DNA from 3 places in the Exiguobacterium artemiae 7-3 genome. Region 2 is predicted to be linked to each of the others. Evidence: predicted binding sites of a transcription regulator. Region 2 holds the regulator's gene; each other region holds the start of a gene.

Region 1 (7,206 bases), 690 kb from region 2:
CAAACTGTCGCTCGACGGACAAATCAAGTTAACCGATCTACAGCTTCCCCCGTCGTTCACGAACGACTTCCCCGGTGCCAAATTCGGGATTGAAGGAATCCGTCAGTTGATTCAAGTCCATGACCGTCCCCTGTTGATGAGCATCTTTAAAGGGGTCATCGGACGAGACCTCGTCTTTTTACGGGAACAACTCGAAGCCCAGCTCGCGGGCGGCATCGATCTCGTCAAAGATGATGAGATATTGTACGACAATCCGTTGACGCCGGCACTCGACCGGGCACGGATTGGCCGGGAAGTCCTCGATGCCCATTATGAACGGACCGGCAAACGGGCGCTTTACGCGATTACGTTAAGCGGTCCCGTCTTCGGCTTGAAGGATCAAGCGAAACGTTTGATTGAAGCCGGCGCGACCGCCTTCCTGCTCAATACGTTTACATACGGACTCGACGTCCTGCGCGAGTTAGCGGCTGACCCGGACATTTCCGTTCCAATCTTCAATCATCCGGCCTTAAGCGGTGCCTTGATCGCAAGTCCCGAATACGGGATTGCGGCTCCTGTTCTGCTCGGAACGTTACCGCGACTGGCTGGTGCCGATTTGACGTTGTTCCCATCGCCGTACGGGAACGTGGCACTCGCCAAAGACTTGGCCCGCGGGATCGCCGTCGAAGCAACCCGGATCGGGGACACGAAGACAATTTTGCCGGTTCCCTCGGCCGGTATCCACCCCGGTCTCGTAGCCCAGCTCGTCCGTGATTTCGGTACCGACTCGGTCATCAATGCTGGAGGCGGCGTTCACGGTCATCCGCAAGGTGCCGCTGCCGGTGTCCTCGCATTCCGTCAGGCGCTCGACGCCGCACTGACCGGAGAATCGCTGACAAGTGCTGCGGTGCGGCAGGAAGAATTACGAATTGCCCTCGACGCTTGGGGGATCACGAAATGACAATCCGGATTTTATGTGACTTTGACGGGACCGTGACGGAACACGATAATATCATCGCCTTGATGAAGGAATTTGCCTCGCCGGCAGCGTTTGAACCGTTGAAAGAAGGTGTGCTCGACCGCTCGCTGTCGATTCAATCCGGGGTCGGACAGATGTTCCGGTTGCTCCCATCAGATCGAAAACAAGATTATGTTGATTTTTTGATTGATCGGGCTGTCATCCGTCCCGGCTTTGAGACCTTACTCGCTTTTGCTAAATTGAACGGAATCGACTTTGCCATCGTCAGCGGCGGGATCGACTTTTTTGTCGAACCGATTCTTGCCGATTTACTGACAGATGAAGCGATTTACTGTAACGGCAGTGACTTCAGTGAGGAGATAGTGCAGATTGAATGGCCGCATGCCTGTGACGCGGCCTGTACGAATCAATGCGGCTGTTGTAAAACGTCAATCGCCCGGAAGCTGAAGCAGGACGGTGACACGATCATCGCGATTGGTGACTCCGTGACGGATTTTGAACTGGCGAAACAGGCTGATCATGTCTACGCCCGTGATTATCTGATTACGCTATGCGAACAGCACGGTATTCCGTACACGCCGTTTGAAACGTTTTACGACATTGTGGATCATCTGCAGACAACGGGGGTGCATGCATGACATTTTTGAAACGATACGAAGAACTCCGAGCGATCAAGCAGGAGTTCGCTGCACGCGACTGGTTTCCCGGTACGAGCGGTAACCTCGCCATTCGGACGAACAGCAGTCCGACAGAATTTCTTGTGACGGCAAGCGGCAAAGATAAACGCCAGGACACGCCGGACGATTTCGTCCATGTTGACGCGACCGGTCAATTGATCGGCGAACAAAACGGACGTCCGTCTGCTGAGACCTTACTTCATGTCGAAGTGTTTAACCGGACGTCGGCCGGCTGCTCGCTTCACGTCCATACGGTCGACAACAATGTCATTTCGGAACTCTACGGAGACCTCGGGGAAATCCGATTTACCGGTCAGGAAATCATCAAGGCGCTTGGCCACTGGGAAGAAGATGCGGAAGTCGTCGTGCCGATTATCCCGAACCATGCGGATATCCCGACTCTTGCTGCAGTGTTTGCCAAGCATGTAAAAACGCAAAGCGGCGCCGTCCTGATTCGCAATCACGGGATTACAGTCTGGGCACCGACTGCCTTTGAAGCGAAAAAACAGTTGGAAGCCTTTGAATTTTTGTTCAGCTACACGTTAAAACTACAAACGTGCCGACAGGCGATTCATTAAAAGGAGGAATTTAAAATGGCAACAGTACTTTTCCAAAAGACAAACGAACGGTATACGGATCAAAACGAGGTGTCTTCATTCCTTGCTTCACGCGGCGTGCTATATGAACAATGGGATGTGTCGAAGCTTCCCGCAGAACTGGTCGACACCTATACGTTGACGGATGCGGACAAACAAACGATTCTCGATACGTTCCAATCGGAAATCACCGATGTCTCGGAACGTCGCGGCTATCAAACGGCCGATATCATCTCACTGTCCGATGCAACACCGAACTTGGATGAACTGCTCGTCAACTTCCAAAAGGAGCATCACCATACGGATGACGAAGTCCGGTTCATCGTCAGCGGTCACGGTGTGTTTGCGATCCAGGATGACGAAGTCGGCTATTACAACATCGAACTGAACCCCGGAGATTTGATTTCCGTTCCCGTCAATACACGTCATTACTTCACGCTCCAGGACGATCGCAAAGTCGTTGCCGTCCGGATTTTCGTGACGACGGATGGTTGGGTGCCGATTTATGAAAAAGATCCGATTGAAACAACGAACTGAGGAACATCCTGAAGACAGACGGTCCGGACCATCCGGCTGTCTGTTTTTTTCTGCTCCATTCCTATCCTACAAACATACCGCTTGTTTTCGTTTCCTCCTATATAATGAAGAAAAGACTCATTTGAATGGAGGTCACGTGTATGATGATTCGTCCTGTCCAAGAAGCTGATTTACAAGACATCCTCGCCATCTATAACGAAGGCATCGAAGACCGGATCGCGACGCTTGAAACGGATACTAAGGAATTGTCCTTTATGGAGGATTGGTATCAGGAACGAACACCCCGCTATGCCGGGTTTGTGGCGTATGAAGGAACAACGATTCTTGGTTTCATCTCACTTGACCCCTACAACCCGCGCCCCGTCTATCAATCGGTCGGTGAATTATCGGTCTACATCACCCGGACCCACCGCGGACAAGGCATCGGTCGTCAGTTGTTACAGGTCATCGAAGAACACGCGATTACGCACGGATTCCATAAGTTAATCCTGTTTACGTTTCCGTTCAATAAGATCGGTCAAAAGCTCTACATCCGGTCCGGTTTCCGGATTGTCGGAACATTTAAGGAACAGGGCATGCTCAACGGGTATTATGTCGATGTCCTGGCGATGGAAAAGTTGCTTCCGAAAACGATAGACGATCAAATATGATTAACACGGCGGCTGAATGGGAAATGAACGAACAGTGAAACATTCCCAACCCGAAAGGAAGACTGCCCGTGGATATTCAACAGATTCGTAATGCAACACTCGTCGTCACTTATGCTAACCAAGTTTTTTTAATCGATCCGTTTCTCGGTGAAAAAGGAACTTTGCCGCCGTTTGGTCAAACGCCAAACGCCGTCTCGAATCCGCTCGTCGACTTACCGGTCGATGTCTCGACATTACTTGATCCCGATGCAATTTTTGTTACCCACCTCCATGCCGATCATTTTGACGAGACGGCAAAAAAAGTCTTACCGAAACAGATTCCTCTTTATGCTCAAAATGAGTCAGATGCGGCTACGATCCGCGAAGCCGGATTCACGAACGTCTCATCGTTTGAGAACGGATTGTCACTCGGCGATATCCGCGTTTCTCATACATCGGGTCAACACGGTGTTGGCGAAATAGGCCAACGGATGGGCACCGTTTCCGGTATCGTCTTGACGCATCCCGACGAACCGACACTCTATATCACCGGTGATACGATTTGGTGTGATGATGTCGCAACTGCAATCGAGCAGCATGCACCCGACATCATCGTCGTCAACAGTGGTGCGGCACAATTCTTGACCGGAGAACCGATTACGATGTCCCAGCGCGATTTACTCGCCGTTCATCAAGCAGCTGCTGAGTCGACAATCATCGTCTCGCATCTCGAATCCGTCAATCATTGTCTTCTGCGCCGTGATATGATTGCTGATTTCTTGGCTGCCCATCATTTATCCGCTCATTTCCTCATTCCGGATGACGGCGAAACCATTTCCTTCTAAACGAAACGAAGTCCACTGTCCCGGTAGTACTCGGGATAGTGGACTTCGTTTTGTTGATCGTTAATCGTGACTTGGAATGACGAGTCCGAGTAACCGGGCAAACGTGATGGCCTGGCTTTCCGTGACGATGGCACCTGGTAAGAAGCGCGGATCAATCGTGATTCCGGATAAATCGGCTTGCCGCAGATCCAGTCCTTTTAATGCCGTCTCGACCCATTGACTTTCCGACAAATCGACTTCATGCAGCCGGAAATCGGTTGGCTTCATTTCAAAGAAATGACTTTCCCGCATCGTCGTCTGCTCCACTGCGACGTGACGTAACGCCGTCCGAATCAGTTGGGCATAATTGGCCTGACAGTTTTTGATCGTTACATGATCAACCGTATTCGATTCAAAGTGAATTCCGGTCAGGCGACAATCCTCAAAGACGACCCGGTGAAAACGACTGTCCTGGAACTGACAGCCCGTCAAGTCACATTGTTCAAACCGGACGTTCTCAAACGAGGCACGTTCAAAAACGAGACCAGCGAACGAGATGTTCCGAAAACAGACTTGATTGACATCCAGCCGTTCTGTCAACTCGATTGGGAGTGTCTCTTTTTCGTAAAGTGTTTGATACAGATACGGGTCATCGATTTCGACATCCGCAAAGGTTTCCGGTGTCAATTGGTGCGGTAACTCGGGTAATTGAATGATTTGTTTTTTCACGTACTTCCCCTTCTTTCCTTCTACGTCACTTTTCTCTTTTTTAGTGTAGCAAAGATTGACTCTTTTTTTGGTTTTTTGATTTGAGACCGACTGAGACCATGATATAGTCAAATCAAAAATAAGAACAAACGTTCTTTTATGTATCAAGGAGTGTTTCCGATGAACCCGACTATCTCTTTTCCCGATCGACGGATCTTTTGTGTCGACAGTGTTTCTTTTTATGCCAGTTGCGAATGTTGTTACCGAAACCTTCCTCCTTTGACGACGAAACTTGCTGTCGTATCAGACCTTCATCGGTCCGGATCCGTTGTTCTTGCTGCCAGTCCCGCCTTAAAACAACTTGGTATTAAGACAGCTAGTCGTCTTTATCAAATTGAACAGTTGCCTTATCGTGAACGGAAACAGATTGTGCTCGTCGAACCGCGGATGCTCGCATATATGAAAACATCAATCGAAGTACTGGATGTCTTGCATCAGTTTGCACCTCCCGACGCGATCCGGATCTATTCGATTGACGAAAACTTTATCGATATGACCGGAACGGAACGACTTTTCGGATCGGACACTGAAACGGCCCGGAAAATCCAGACGGCGATTTGGCATCAGACCGGCATTCCGGTCCGGATCGGGATTGGTCCGAACAATGTCATCGCAAAACTTGTCCTCGATTTACGGGGAAAACGCGAAGGCATTGCCCGATGCGGCTACGCCGATATTTCTCGGTTGCTGCACGATTTTCCGATTCGCAAAATGTGGGGCGTCGGACGGATGATGGAACAACACTTGTCAGTAATCGGCATCAACACCATTGGCGACCTTGCCGCAGCCCGGGTCGAAGATCTGCATGAACGGTTCGGAGTCCTTGGGGCAGAACTTTGGCACCATGCCTGGGGAATCGACAGTTCTCCGACCATCATCGATCCGATGACCTTATTTCAGACTGCACCGGATGCCAAAAGAACGATCGGACATGGCGTTACTTTAATGCGCGATTATTACCAGTACGAACAGATTCGTTTAGTTTTGGCCGAATTAGCAGGTGATGTCGCGGCACGAGTCCGGTTTTCTAATCAAGTCGGTTGGACGGTGCATCTCGGCGTTCGCTACTCCCGCCATGTCACCCGGGACGGCTTTTCGAAACAGCTCCGTCTGCCTTATCCGACAGCTGATGAACGGCTGTTGTTGCGTTACGTCCTGCAATTGTTCGAACCGAATTGGCTCGACGGTGAACCGGTCCGCTTTCTATCGGTCGCCCTCGGACAACTCACCCCGGATCAGGGAACACTTCAATTGTCCTTGTTTGAAGACAATACAAAGGTCTGGCGCAGAAAACGGTTATTAAAAGCCATCGACCATGTCAATTTACGTTACGGAAAAGGAACAATCCGGCTCGCTGTTTCCTTCCTCGATACAAGTGTCGCCAAACGCCGGCTCCGGTTCGTCGGCGGCCATCCCGGAGGTGAGCAGCATGACACGTTATCGTGACCGTGGAAACCTCAAATGGCTTCCCTTTTTGATGCCGGAACACATTCAACTGCTCAAAGCCTATTATCTCGAAAAACATCAAATCGACCTTCCTGCAATCGATGAACAATTGCAATATCCCTGGCAGTTCTTACTCGAACAAGCATTAATAGAAGGAACAGAGCTTGAAATCAAGTATTATAGTGAAAGAGGCTATGTCACGACATCCGGTTTCATCGAGCAGGTTCATCGTGAACGCGCCTATCTCGTGCTACGCGGATCATCATTGATTGAAATTCCATTCGGGCGAATCATTCGGATTGAAAACGGGTAGAAGAGACAGAAGCTGTTATGCCTCACGCACTTATCTTACGAATTGGGATTGAAAGAAGGAATGATCTGTATGATGGAATGGTTTACCGGACTTCCGGTCGTCGTGCAAGCGCTGCTTGCCGGCATGATGACTTGGGGATTAACGGCACTCGGAGCCGCACTTGTCTTCGTCTTTACAACGATTGAAAAACGGGTCATGAATATGATGCTCGGCTTTGCAGCCGGTGTTATGATTGCGGCTTCGTTTTGGTCATTGCTTGCTCCGGCAATTGAATTTACGGAAAAAGACGGCGGGATTGCCTGGTTGCCGGCCGCAATCGGCTTCCTGGCAGGCGGTTTCTTTGTCCGCCTTCTCGATTTTGTGACCCCTCACCTGCACTTATCCGCTCCACTCGAAACAGCCGAAGGTCCTTCGACCGGTCTGAAAAAGACGACATTGCTGTTTCTCGCGATTACGCT
Region 2 (7,206 bases):
GGCTTCCAAGCCGTTCAAAAAGAACTCGAAGCACAAGAGGAATATGAAGATCTTGGTGTCTTATCAAAACAAGTCGGAATGACGTTGATTAAAACCGTTGGGGGGGCGTCCGGTCCGCTTTACGGTACGGCGTTCGTTAAATTTGCCGGAGCGTTTAAAGGAAAAACAGAAGTCGAGGGTGCAGAACTGGCAGCGGCTTTTAAAGAAGCGACGGATGGCATCAAAATGCGCGGGAAGTCAGAGTTTGGACAAAAAACGATGGTGGATATTTGGACACCGTTTTACGAAGCGCTCGAACAAGAGAGTGATTTGAATCAAGCACTGGATCAAGCATTGGTGGATACAAAAGAACGGGTGGCGACAAAAGGACGGGCCTCTTACTTCGGGGATGCGACGAAAGATGTTCAGGATCCAGGTGCCTTATCGAGTTCACTTTTACTTCGAGCCATTACGGAGGAAATGTCATGATTAATTTGATTTTAGTATCCCACAGTGAGAAGTTGGCAGCCGGACTGAAAGAACTATTGGCTGAGATGGCTCCAGATACACCGGTGTTACTCGCAGCTGGTCTTGCAGATGGTAGTATCGGTACCGACGCATCTCGAATTGAAGAGACGATGAATGAATTGACGGATGACGGTTTGATTTTGACCGACATCGGATCGGCGACGATGAATGCGGAACTGGCCTTAGAACTATACAGTGGGGACCGGAATGTTCAGTTCGTCGAAGCACCACTGGTAGAGGGCGCTTTTTTAGCGGCAGTCTTAAGTGGTCAATCAAAATCGCTGGATGATATTGTATCCGGCGTCAAGGCAGAATTTTCGTAAGGCACATAGTCTGACTAACAGGTTCGTTTCCGTACAGGAAGCGGGCCTGTTTTTTAGTGAAAACAAAAAAACTGGTATTCCGCGAGGGAACACCAGTCAAGAAATCAGGCGTTGACTTCTTTTTTGTTCGGTTTAAATGCCATTGTCGCTTCAACCGCTTTTTGCCATCCAGCATAACGCTGTTCGCGATCGTCTTCTTTCATCTCTGGTTTGAACTGACGGTTGAGTTTCCATTGCTTTTTGATTTCTGCTTTATCTTTCCAGTAACCGACTGCGAGACCGGCAAGGTAAGCAGCACCGAGGGCAGTTGTTTCATTGATTTCTGGACGATCGACTGGTACGCCCAGGATGTCTGACTGGAACTGCATCAAGAAATCGTTTGAAACCGCACCACCATCAACGCGCAACGTTTTCAGTTCGATTCCTGAATCTTTTTCCATTGCAGTCAAGACATCACGTGTTTGATAAGCAAGTGATTCGAGAGTCGCGCGAACGAAATGTTCTTTGTCCGTTCCGCGTGTTAAACCGAAGATTGCTCCACGAACGTCGCTATCCCAGTAAGGAGCACCGAGTCCGACGAATGCAGGAACGACGTAAACGCCTTCTGTCGAATCGACTTTTAAGGCATAGCCTTCTGAGTCTTTCGCATTTTTCAACATCCGTAAACCGTCGCGTAACCACTGAATCGCAGAACCGGCCACAAAGATTGATCCTTCAAGCGCATATTCGACTTTTCCGTCGACACCCCAGGCGATTGTCGTCAACAGACCGTGGTTAGATGAAACAGCTTTTTCACCAGTATTCATCAGCATGAAGCAACCTGTACCGTATGTGTTCTTTCCTTCACCTGGTTCGAAACACGTTTGACCGAAGAGGGCCGCTTGTTGGTCACCTGCGATTCCGGCGATTGGTACTTCGAAGCCAAAGAAGTGATACGGAACAGTGTTGTCATAGACTTCACTCGATTGACGGACTTCCGGTAACATGGATTTTGGAACTGTCAGGATTTCAAGCAACTCATCATCCCATTTTTGTTCGTAAATGTTGTACATCAATGTCCGGGAAGCGTTTGTATAATCTGTGATATGCGTTTTGCCGCCAGACAACTTCCAGACGAGCCATGTGTCGATGGTTCCGAATAGAAGTTCACCGTTTTCGGCTTGTTCACGTGCACCTTCCACGTTATCTAAAATCCACTTCACTTTTGTACCTGAGAAGTAGGCGTCAATCAGGAGACCTGTTTTATCGCGGAATGTTTGATTCAGACCTTGTGCATTCAGCTCATCACAGATACCAGATGTTTGACGCGATTGCCAGACAAGCGCGTGATAGACCGGTTTACCTGTTTCTTTGTTCCAGACGACCGTCGTCTCACGCTGGTTCGTAATTCCGATACTTGCGATTTGGCTCGGTTTGATATCAGCCGTTCCGAGAGCATCTGCCATGACAGCGAGGATCGATCCCCAAATTTCATTGGCATCATGCTCGACCCAGCCTGGTTGCGGGAAGTATTGTTTGAATTCCCGTTGTGCCGAGTTCACGATTTGACCGTCATGATCAAAGATAATGGCACGTGAACTTGTCGTTCCTTGATCGAGTGCTAAGATATACTTGTTTTCCATTGTAAAGTCCCCCTTGAAGTGTAAGTTGAAGTCTTTTCGTCAATTAAAACAGCATTTGATGAAGGAAAACGGCAATCGCACCACCGATGAATGGACCGACGACTGGGATCCAAGAATAACCCCAATCTGACGAACCTTTTCCCGGGATTGGTAAAATGGCATGGGCAATCCGCGGTCCAAGGTCACGGGCCGGATTGATGGCATATCCTGTTGTACCACCAAGCGAGAGACCGATGACGACAACAAGAAGACCAACGATTAACGGGTTTAGACCGTCAGCGAATGAGTTGGCACCAAATGCTAGGATTCCGAAGACCAAGACGAATGTCCCGATGATTTCAGAAACAAGGTTTGAACCGGTATGGCGGATAGCTGGTCCTGTTGCAAAGACACCTAATTTTGCAGCTTGGTCATCTGTCGCTTCAAAATGTTTCATGTAATGAAGCCAAACGAGTACCGCACCGATAAAGGCTCCGATTAATTGAGCGGCGATGTAGACAGGTACATCTGCCCATGGTAAATCAGAGTTTAACGCTAGCGACAATGTGACCGCTGGATTAAGGTGGGCACCACTGGCGGCTGCAATATAAACTGCAGTCATGACGGCGAGACCCCAAGCAAATGTGATGACGATCCAGCCGCTGTTCTCAGATTTCGTCTTTTTCAAGACAACCCCTGCAACGACCCCATCCCCGAGCAAAATCAGAATCATTGTTCCAATCAGCTCACTAATAAAGTTACTCATGCAAAAACCCTCCCTTTGGATTAAAGCAAATATTGGCCTTTCCATTTAAACCTACATCTAATTGATAACGTTTTCAATACAAATAATTCAAATCTTCAAATTAAATTTTCCTTAATTTATGTTTAAAAAAATGAAAAATGGATAACAAAAACCCTTTGTTCATTTTTGTGATGAACGAAGGGTTTTCAGCGGCGTTTTTTTCGCTTTTTTTTAGTTCGAAAGAAACTGCTGGAATGATCAAGAACGATATGGATCGTACTGGCAACCATGATGCCGGTGATAAAAGCAGGCATGGCTGCAAACCAGGAATCGACCGTACTCGACTCGATGATTTTCAGGTACAGCGCTAAAAATAAAAGTGGAATCACGAAAGCCGCGCTGTACAGCAGGCGAATGAGGTCACCGATGATCAAGCCATGCGACCAGATGGAACGGTGGGGCATGATTTTGACATACGGCATCCAAAGGACACGTAGCGGTCCGTGGCGATAGTAAGGTTCAGACTTCAAATCGAGGTCGGGTGAAAGCCAAAGGGTGCCGACAGCGATGCCGACAGCAGTTGGAAGCCAATCCGTCTGCTGCGTTGCGACCGAATACGCAACGTAGCCGGTTAAAGCAACGGTATTGACTGTATCATGTACATTTCCAGAAGGCATAAAAAAAGACCAGCTGAGCTGGTCCCTCGCTTAGTGGATCGTCCGATATACGCCGATGACCTTGCCAAGAATCGAGACGTTATCGAAATACATCGGGTCCATCGAGTCATTTTCTGGTTGGAGACGTACTTGTTGATCTTCTAAGAAGAACCGTTTGACTGTCGCTTCGCTATCTTCGGTCATAGCAACGACGATTTCACCATTCTCTGCTGTGTTTTGCTGACGAACGATGACCCGGTCACCGTCTAGAATACCTGCGTTGATCATGGACTCACCATCAATCGTCAACATGAAGACATTTTCGTTCCCGACGTAATGTGCAGGAAGTGGGAAGTGTTCCTCAATGTTTTCGATGGCCGTGATTGGAAGACCAGCCGTTACTTTCCCGATGACGGGAATATGCACGATGGCTTCGTGATCTTCATCAGGTTTATCAAGCAATATCTCAATCGCACGTGGCTTAGTTGGGTCACGGCGAATCAGTCCGCGTTTTTCTAGACGATCCAAATGACCGTGTACCGTTGAGCTTGAAGCAAGACCAACAGCTTCACCGATTTCACGAACTGAAGGCGGATACCCTTTCAGTTTCACTTGAGCAACGATGTAGTCAAGGATTTCTTGTTGTCGTTTCGACATTTTCCGCATATGAATTGCCACCTCTTTCCGGATTGGTTTTTGAAGGTTATAGGAATACATGTTTCTAAAATCACTATAACATAGAACAAATGAGCGTACAAACAATTGTTCGACATTTTGTGTTGACCGAACACTGGTTCTTGGTTTAAGATGAGTTATGCGAACAATTGTTCCGAGAACATCTATTCTAAATCATTTTTAATTGGAGGGATTTATCATGATGCATACGATTCGTACCCATGCCTTTTCCATTGTTTTTTATACGCTCAGCCTTGCTTTCATTCTTTTTCTCTTAACGCCTCGACCGGACGAAAAGGTCGATCAACTCTTGACGGCTTCTGTTACGGTCGATCAAAATGCGACAGTCGAACAAGTCGCCGAAGTCTACAACGACGGTTCAATGACGGACCAAGAATATGTCGAATGGTTGATTGAGAATAATGAATTAAAGACGACACATGTCATTTCGAAAAACAAAATCGTTGTACCAATCGCGCAACAATGACAAACTGTAAAAGTTGTCAATGAACGAACAGGGGTGTGAAGTACGATGAAAGTAGTAATCTACTGTCGCGTCTCGACGGAAAAAGAAGCACAGGACAGCTCGCTTGAGCGGCAAAGGTCAGAACTGTCGGGACTCGCTGCAACAAAAGGATTTGAAGTCGTGGAGATCATCACGGAAAAAGAAAGTGGTTACGACGTTGACCGGGAAGGTATGTTGTCCGTTCTCGATTACGTCACACGTCAAGCCGTGGACGCCGTTCTTGTGACGGATGATACACGGATCGGGCGCGGGAATGCCAAAATCGCCATTTTACATACATTCCAAAAACATCAGGTTCAACTGATGACGATGGAATCGGATGGCGAGTATAAATTGGCAGATGCCGAAGCGATGGTGCTTGAAATCGTATCGCTCGTCGAAGAGTATCAACGGAAACTGCATAATGCAAAGATTGCCCGCGGTATGCGACGGGCTGTCGAAAATGGTTTTCGTCCCGAACAAAACCTGAACCGCCAAGGTGAAAATGCCGGTCGGAGCCGGAAGGAAGTCCCGATTGAAGAAATCGTGCGGTTACGTGAGTTAGGACTGACATTTGCGGACATTGCGGTGACATTAAGAGGGATGGGACATGACATTTCGAAAGCGACCGTCAACCGGCGTTATCTGGAATATAAAGAAGTTGTCAGTACGTACGAATAGGGAAGCAGGTTTGATGCCTTAGCTGCGCATCAAACTTGCTTTTTTTTTTTGTGTCTTTTACAGTAAGGTTACTATTGAATGCTCAACTTTGAGTCAACAGAAAGAGGGATACTATGTTATCACAAGAACAATTAGACCGGATTAATGAATTAGCCAATAAATCAAAAATCGAGCCGCTGACCGATGCGGAAACAGCGGAACAAAAAGAATTACGGACGGCTTATCTCGAAGCATTCCGCGGTTCGTTCAAAAATCAGATGATGGGCATTAAAATCGTCGATGAAGAAGGAACCGACGTAACACCGGAAAAACTAAAGCAGGCACAAGAAGAAGAACGGAACAAACAATAATCGGAAAAGCTATGTCACTCAATGGGATGAGTGGGGTAGCTTTTTTTGAGAAAAAGTTCGTAATGTGTATCACGAAAGTGCCAAGAAAACGGCAATAGAGAGCGCATTCATTTTAATGTGACATACTATTTAGAAAAGTTGTATCACATTTCTGGGTATGCTAAAATGAGAAGGAATTTGTGAAAAAGAGAGAGGATGATTGTTTTGACGAACATGACAACAGTAGAATTATTAGCAGTAAATACGATTCGTACCTTATCAATTGATGCAGTACAAAAAGCGAACTCGGGTCACCCGGGAATGCCGATGGGTGCAGCACCGATGGCATTTACATTATGGGCGGATCATATGAACCACAACCCTAAAAATCCAGAATGGTTCAACCGTGACCGTTTTGTACTTTCAGCAGGACACGGTTCAATGCTTCTCTACTCACTCCTCCATTTATCAGGTTATGATCTCGCGATGGATGACTTGAAGTCATTCCGTCAATGGAACTCAAAAACACCGGGTCACCCGGAATACCGTCACACAGCAGGTGTCGATGCGACGACTGGTCCACTCGGACAAGGCATCGCGATGGCTGTCGGGATGGCGATGGCAGAACGTCACCTCGAAGCGAAATACAACCGTGACGACTTAAACGTCGTCGATCACTTCACATACGGCATTTGCGGAGACGGCGACTTAATGGAAGGTGTTTCAGCAGAAGCGGCTTCACTAGCAGGACATTTAGGTCTTGGTAAACTCGTGGTTCTGTATGATTCAAACGACATCTCGCTTGATGGCGATCTCGATAAATCGTTCTCGGAAAACGTTCAACAGCGTTTTGAAGCGTACAACTGGCAAGTTATCCGTGTCGAAGACGGAACGGATCTTGATTCGATTTCAAAAGCAATCGAAGCAGCAAAAGCTGAAACGACAAAACCGACATTGATTGAAGTGAAAACAGTCATCGGATTTGGTTCACCAAACAAATCAGGGAAATCGGCTTCACACGGTGCACCACTCGGAGATGCGGAAATCAAGTTGACGAAAGCAAGCTACGTTTGGGATCACGAAGAATTCTATGTGCCGGAAGAAGTTAAAGACTTGTTCGAAGAGCGCATCGAAAAACGTGGCGCTGACACGGAAGCAGCATGGACTGAGAAAATGGAACAATA
Region 3 (7,206 bases), 380 kb from region 2:
TGGTCAAGTCGGAGAATTGATCGTGCGTGGTCCGAACATCATGACCGGATACTACAAAATGCCTGAAGAAACACAAGCGACGCTAAAAGAAGGATGGCTCTACACCGGTGATTTAGCAAGACAAGACGAGGATGGATACTTTTATATCGTCGACCGGAAAAAAGATATGATTATCGTCGGCGGATATAATGTCTATCCCCGTGAAGTCGAGGAAATCTTATATCAACATCCATCGATTGTCGAAGCAGCTGTCATCGGTATACCGGATGAAGAAATGGGCGAAGCAGTGAAGGCGTTTGTTGTCTTGCGTGAACCGTTGACCGAAACGGAAGTCCTCGATTTCTGTGCCATTTCACTCGCAAAGTATAAGTGCCCGACACGCATTGAATTCATTGATCAATTGCCACGGAATACAACCGGTAAGATTTTACGGACTGTATTAAAAAAACAACCAACCAATTCATAATTTAAATATAGCAAAAAGAACTTCAGGTTTCTGAAGTTCTTTTTGCGTGCATATAGGTAAGGAGGGGGAGAGGAAATGAATATTGCTTTAATTGCACATGATGAAAAAAAAGACGAGATGATGATGTTTACACGGGCGTATGAAGCTTATTTTGACAAAAATACTTTATATGCCACAGGTACGACAGGACAACGAATCATGGAGGCAACAGGATTAACGGTCCACCGCTGTAAATCGGGACCGCTTGGAGGAGATCAGGAAATCGGAGCGATGGTCGCTCGGGGAGAAATTGATATCGTCATTTTTCTGCGGGATCCTCTGACGGCCCAACCGCATGAACCGGACGTATCGGCTTTGATCCGATTGTGTGACGTCTATGATTTACCACTTGCGACAAATGTCGGAACCGCCGAAATCTTGATTAATGGGTTGGAACAGGGAGCGTTTCAATGGCGTGATATCATTCGGAAACGTCATGAAGAAGAACAACGGAAATTTTTAACCGATTAATTATCTGAGAATGCTTCTCATTTTCTATCAAGCATGATATAGTCATCTTGAGGATGATACTGATTATCAATTGCGATAGAAAAGGGTGGCGAAAACAATGGAGATTATTTTAATGGCTGGTGTAACCGTCTTACTTGGTGGCGGTGCCACGTTCCTGACACACGTAGTGAAAACGGAACGCCGTCATGTATCGGCAAACACAAAAACACATGTAGAACGTGCGACATATCCATCGTTGCGCCTTGTAAAATAATTAGTTCTAATGTACGCCGCTCTTTTCTTCAGAAAAGAGCGTTTTTTTGTATAATTTTAGATTCTCCCATAATTCTGCGGAAATCCTTTGTTACACTGAAAAAAAAGAACTTAAGCAGGAGTGATGATGATGCATACGATTTATTTAGTTGACGATGAGGTGAACTTGAACCGCGTCTTGGTCAAGTATTTGGAGCAGGAAGGTTGGCAAGTAAAATCGTTTACATCAGGGGAAGCGGCAGCATCTGCCATCATTGAAAAACCTGATTTGTGGATACTTGACATCATGTTGCCGGATTTGGACGGTTTTCAGTTGATCAAACGGATTAAAGCGCACGACGAAACGACACCGGTCATCTTTATTTCGGCCCGGGATGAAGACATTGATAAAATCATTGGACTGGAGATGGGATCGGACGATTACATCGCTAAACCGTTTTTGCCGCGGGAACTGGTTATTCGTGTAAAGAAAATTTTAGCACGTGCGTATGCGATGCCTAAAACCGGTCTTATCCGGTACGGAGACTACACGATTTATCCGGAAAAGCGAGTTATTGAAGAAAATGGTCAAGAGATTGATTTGACCTCAAAAGAATATGATTTATTGATTCTGTTTGCCACACAAATCGGAACACCGATGTCCCGGGAACAAATTTTAGTGAGCGTATGGGGCGACGATTATTTCGGATCAGACCGTGTCGTCGATGACTTGGTGCGGCGAGTCCGGAAAAAGTTATCAAAGCTTGAGCTCGAGACGATTTATGGGATCGGATACCGTCTGGTGGCTGCATGAAAAATCGGAGTCTGGGTTTTCAAATCTGGGCGATGTTCCTGTTGGTCATTGCAACACTCTCCATTGTCATATTAGTCGTCATGCGGTCGTCGATTGGTAACTTCATCGATGAGCAGGTCTATGCGACGTTAGAAAACAGTGAAGTCTTTTTTTCGGAAGATGCCTCTGTCATCGAGATGTTACAAGACAATCCGATTGAATTCGATCGACGGAAACAGGAGTCACGCTCGGTCAATGTCTTATTGTTATCGAAAAATGGAAAGTTGTATTATGGCGGGGCACCGCAACAGCTGGTCAATCAAATGTATCGTGATGCCATTGATCAAGAAAAAGAAATGCAAAAATACACGACTCGTCTGGATAAAGAAGATGTCTATTACAGTATTTTAAAGATGGAGATTAAAGGGGAAACCTATTACCGTGTTTCGTACGTCTGGGATGCCTATCGTCAAGAACTGATCACCCAGCTGTTTTCAAAGATTGGTTGGGTTGTTGCGATTGTCAGTATCTTGACTTTGTTCATTGCCTTTTGGCTCGCAAGACGACTGACCCATCCCTTAATCGAGATTGAGCGGGCGGTCGGTAAGATTGCGGCCCAGAAGTGGGATACACCACTACCTCTAGACAGAGGCGATGAAATTGGACGATTGGCCCGGTCAGTCGATGCGATGCGAATGGATTTAGAAAAACAGGATAAAGCGCAAAAATCCTTACTTCAAAATATCTCACATGATTTGAAAACACCGATCATGGTCATTCGTAGTTATGCCCAGTCGATTTCGGATGGAATTTATCCGGATGGTGATTTGACAGGTTCTGTTTCCGTCATCGAAGAAGAAGCGGAACGATTGGAGAAAAAAGTCGCAGCTTTGTTGTATGTAACGAAACTTGATTATTTTGAACTGGATCGTTCAACATGGGATCATGTGGATTTGGACCGGATGGTTCACTTGCTTCAAAAACGGTTTGTTGGCACGAAAGCATTGACGTGGAAAATTTCCGGCGAAGCGGGTATCGTGTTAGGTGAAGGGGAACAGTTACGTGTAGCATTGGAAAATGTATTGGATAATGCGATTCGTTATGCGGAGTCTACGATTGAGATTCGTCTGTCCGGTACAAGGCAGTCTGCGACAGTCGAAATCCTTAATGACGGTCCGCCGTTAGAAACGTCCTCTCCGCTGTTCCATCAATTTTCGCGTGGAAAAGAAGGCAAGTTTGGTCTTGGGTTATACATTGTTAAACGGATTGTCGAACGGCATGAAGGAGAAGTGACAATTGATAATCTGATTGCGGGAAATGAAGAAAATAAAGTTTGCGTAAAATTTAATTTTCCAAGACATTTTGAGGAAGAAACAGCCGGAAAAAAATAAGATCTTAAAAAACGAGATAGCCATATCTCGTTTTTTATTTTGGGAAATAACGAGGTCCTTCAGACGAAGTCGTTTTGAATTTGATATAACCATACTAATACAAGAAGGGAGAAATCAGAATGCGACATAAAATTACGGAAGAAACATTAGCCCTTGTACCAAAATATGGTCCATACGGTGAACCACAAACTTTACTTATTCAGGAACAGTCAGAAATCGTGTTAGAAGGCCATCCAATCAAGTTGATTGAAGAATCTTGCTTGTATTTTGGATCCTCGATGCGCGGAAGAATTGAAGCGGCTCGACATATCCTGGGACCGAACCGAAAGACACCGGTTTTAATTGATTGGAAGGCCCAAACGATTTTCTTCCCGACGACTGCGAAGGAGAAGGCAGAATGTATTTGGATTAATTTTAAGCAGATGAAAACCGTTCAAAAAAAGGGTGATACCGTTCAAGTGGAATTTCAAACAGGACAACGGATTGATACGGATGCCTCGGCTTACAGCATCGAACGGCAACGGATCAAAACACTGGAATTGGCTTACGAAATGCAACGGAGATTTCAAGAAGAACGGCCGATGACGTTTAATAAAGCACGATAAGTGGAACAATCTAACAGGAATCACTACTTAATGCAGCGAATAGACAGTAAAGTGCGAGAGAGAGAATTAAAGGGAGGTGAAGCGGTCGAAAGACCGCTACACGATGAATGAATCATATGAATGGTTAAACCGCAGAAAATTACAACCTGGATTTGGTGTGAACGGCGGACGTCGTTTTATCAGTTCACGTATCGTTCGTCCGGAAAATACGCCGGGGAAACGAGTCAAAGGTGTCAAGCGCGCCCGTCAACTTGTTGTCGACGAGTCAGGTAATCGACGTTGGGTGACGAAACGAATCGTCGTAACGGATGCCGCAAAACACATGACAATCAACCGTCGTGCATCGGTTGCTCAGAAAGAGGTCACGGAATCTCGTTTGGAGCAAGTGAAACAAAAATTGACGTCGAAAAAAGTGCTATTACCTGTACTAGCAGCAACAGGTTTGGCAGTTGCCGGTGGAGTATTGGCCTACGTCATGCGTCGGAAAAAACGAAATACAAAAGAACAGTTATAATCTAAAGCAGATGACGAATCGTCTGGATACAGTAAAAGCCGTGCTCTCCCCATGAATGAGGGTAGCACGGCTTTTATGTGATGAAGACTGCAGTTTCTTATAAAAAACGTTTACGAATCGATGTCGCAAGAGCCTTTTCAGAAATTTCTTCTAGTTCTTTTTGGTTGGTTGGATCGAAACTGTCATTATAGAATCGACCAACGAATTCGACTCGATCATAATCGAGTTCTTTGAAAATCAAATGTTTATGATCATCGTAGAAGACAACCCGGTAATAATCAGATCCACGTTCAAGCGTCACAAGTGCCCGAATATGTTCTAAACGTTTTTGTTCATCTGACTTTTCTTCTTCAACAGGTTCTTCTGTCGTTTTAGCTGCTTCAGCCTGTTCGAGTGCGCTTTTTACCAATTCACTCTTTTTATCTTGTTCTTCAGTCATAGTTATCGCCTCCAATTCTTATTTTACATTGAAATGTACCGATGAGAAAGAAAAATCCCTCATCCGTTCTGATGAGCATCACAAATTCGAAGAACATTGAAGGCACCGATTCGTAAGCGTTCGATTAAACGCGTCGCTGCCTCTGCATTCTCGATAGTGTCCTCGATGGTCAGTGTCATCAATTCAATCCATCGGATAGCATGTATTTCTTTGATGGGCAAAAGACGGTGAATCATGGACAGATTCATCCGTTCATCATACACATCATATTGTTTTGGACCACCTGTAAGGTGAATCAAAAATCGGACTTGAGCTCGTTCGACACGTTGGCGGTCCGGTGGGAATAACGGACGGAGAACATCATCTGTATACACACGATTGTAGAATCGTGTGACAAGCTGTTCGAGTACGTCTTTTTGACCAAGGTCTTCGTAGAGCATGACTGTCCCTCTTTCCGTTCAAATCTGATGAAGACACCTATTATCTCAATCTTTACCCACTTTTTGCAACTCCACACGAATCAATCGACATATCATCTGAACTGGACAGGAAGAGGAAGGAAAGAAAAATGTATTTTTGATTTAAAACGGACGTTTGTTCGTATTTATGAGATAATGATACATATGATAACGTCTAGGAGGAGAGGTCCTGTCTGTTATTTTCAGCACTCATTTCATATGAGAGGACAAAAGCGGCATAAAGCTCCTCGATATTAATTAAAGGAGGTGAAGGTCGGCCCACCTGATGTTACAACCACAGGTGTCCGCTGATCTGACACAATGAATTACATGCATTTAGGTCGTGCCGGTACAGGCAAGACCACAACATTAATTGAGCAGGTAATTGACCGGTTAGCTGAGCAACCGCTTGGTCCATCCATCTATTTCATCGTACCGGATCAGATGTCTTTTGAGATGGAACGACGTATCGCGACGGATCCACGGCTGTCGGGTCTTGTCCGGATGGAAGTCATGAGTTTACGCCGGTTTGCTTTCCATATCATCCGGGATCATGGAAACCAGGCGATTCCCTTTTTAGACGAGACCGGGACACAGTTATTACTGCGTCAAGTTGTTGAAGAAGCGGAAGAAGAATTGAAGATTTTTAAACGGACAAAAAATATGCCCGGTTTTTATAAAGGATTGGACGAATTGATTGCCTCGTTTAAACGATCTTTAGTCAACCCGGATATGTTGCGTCAAATCAGCAGTGCATCTCCCGAACGCTCACCGAAATTAAATGATTTAGCACTGATTTACGAGCGCTTTACTGAACGAATCTCAAATAAGGCGCTTCATGCGGACGATTATTTCACGACATTGATTGAGCTGTTACCGAAAGTTGATTTAAGTGATGTTGCGGTCTTCGTTGATGGCTTTTATGAATTTTCGTTGCAGGAACAACAGGTCTTACTGCGATTGATGGAATTGACGAAAGAGATGCACCTTAGCTTTACACTGGATGTCGAAGACGTCTATACGAAACAGTCTGAGTTTGGTGTGTCACAACGCTGCTATATGCAGTTGATCGAACAGATGAAAGAACGACAGATTGCGCATGAAGACATTTATTATGAACAGACCGTTAAATTTCAGACGACAGGATTACAGATGCTTGAACAAGCGTTACTGTCACCCGGATACCCGGCGACGGATGACGAAGTGAACGGGTTGACGCTTTCTGCCGCAGTTAATCGTCAAGTTGAGACGGAAGCTGCTGTCAGAAAGGCGATTCAACTTGTACGTCATGAAGGATATCGTTTCAAGGACATCGCGTTTCTTGTCCGCCACCTGGAACCGTACGCCGATCATTTGGAACGTGCTTTTCAACTGTATGAAATTCCGTACTTCTTGGATCAACGGGAATCGATGGTCCATCATCCGATTGTCGAATTAGTCCATGCCGTCCTTGAAATCGTCATGACGGGATACCGGGAAGAATCTGTTTTTCGTCTGCTGAAAACAGAGCTGATTCCACTTCCGGCAGAGGATTCACGATTAGCACTTGATCGTCTGGAAACATTTGTCCTGGAGCGGGGAATCAAAGGTTCGATGTGGAAAAAACCTTGGCAATTGAAACGGCGTCTAGCTGATGAAATCAGTTTAACGGATGCTGAGTTACAAGAAGAACAGGAACTGAACGAATGGCGTCAATTCCTGGTCGAAGCAATCGAACCACTGGAGAAGCGATTTAAAGCCTCTAAGACGATGAGTGAATACACACGGGCGTTATACCGTTTCTTGGAAGAACATCACTT

The links. The regulator LexA, encoded in region 2, represses DNA repair genes until DNA is damaged. The targets are predictions, from matches to a motif close to CGAACATATGTTCG.
Positions count from the first base shown of each region.
Region 1: the regulator LexA is predicted to act here: its motif matches at 5,072-5,085, upstream of P402_RS0114460 (Y-family DNA polymerase).
Region 3: the regulator LexA is predicted to act here: its motif matches at 5,537-5,550, upstream of addB (helicase-exonuclease AddAB subunit AddB).

Region 1 is NZ_KK211190.1:2,603,817-2,611,022, forward strand. It holds gene P402_RS0114425 (2,3-diketo-5-methylthiopentyl-1-phosphate enolase) at 1-940, shown strand, start outside; gene P402_RS0114430 (2-hydroxy-3-keto-5-methylthiopentenyl-1-phosphate phosphatase) at 937-1,596, shown strand; gene P402_RS0114435 (methylthioribulose 1-phosphate dehydratase) at 1,593-2,213, shown strand; gene P402_RS0114440 (1,2-dihydroxy-3-keto-5-methylthiopentene dioxygenase) at 2,229-2,768, shown strand; gene P402_RS0114445 (arsinothricin resistance N-acetyltransferase ArsN1 family A) at 2,909-3,418, shown strand; gene P402_RS0114450 (MBL fold metallo-hydrolase) at 3,487-4,242, shown strand; gene P402_RS0114455 (pentapeptide repeat-containing protein) at 4,303-4,950, opposite strand; gene P402_RS0114460 (Y-family DNA polymerase) at 5,110-6,435, shown strand; gene P402_RS0114465 (YolD-like family protein) at 6,419-6,748, shown strand; gene P402_RS0114470 (ZIP family metal transporter) at 6,818-7,206, shown strand, end outside.
Region 2 is NZ_KK211190.1:1,910,440-1,917,645, reverse strand. It holds gene dhaL (dihydroxyacetone kinase subunit DhaL) at 1-468, shown strand, start outside; gene dhaM (dihydroxyacetone kinase phosphoryl donor subunit DhaM) at 465-830, shown strand; gene glpK (glycerol kinase GlpK) at 935-2,452, opposite strand; gene P402_RS0111005 (MIP/aquaporin family protein) at 2,496-3,197, opposite strand; gene P402_RS0111000 (metal-binding protein) at 3,383-3,853, opposite strand; gene lexA (transcriptional repressor LexA) at 3,884-4,498, opposite strand; gene yneA (cell division suppressor protein YneA) at 4,707-4,994, shown strand; gene P402_RS0110985 (YneB family resolvase-like protein) at 5,040-5,693, shown strand; gene P402_RS0110980 (DUF896 domain-containing protein) at 5,807-6,043, shown strand; gene tkt (transketolase) at 6,257-7,206, shown strand, end outside.
Region 3 is NZ_KK211190.1:2,285,721-2,292,926, reverse strand. It holds gene P402_RS0112880 (fatty acid--CoA ligase family protein) at 1-466, shown strand, start outside; gene mgsA (methylglyoxal synthase) at 542-976, shown strand; gene P402_RS17080 (hypothetical protein) at 1,074-1,229, shown strand; gene P402_RS0112865 (response regulator transcription factor) at 1,356-2,021, shown strand; gene P402_RS0112860 (HAMP domain-containing sensor histidine kinase) at 2,018-3,391, shown strand; gene P402_RS0112855 (competence protein ComK) at 3,511-3,996, shown strand; gene P402_RS0112850 (hypothetical protein) at 4,100-4,510, shown strand; gene P402_RS0112845 (hypothetical protein) at 4,608-4,949, opposite strand; gene P402_RS0112840 (truncated hemoglobin) at 5,009-5,389, opposite strand; gene addB (helicase-exonuclease AddAB subunit AddB) at 5,729-7,206, shown strand, end outside.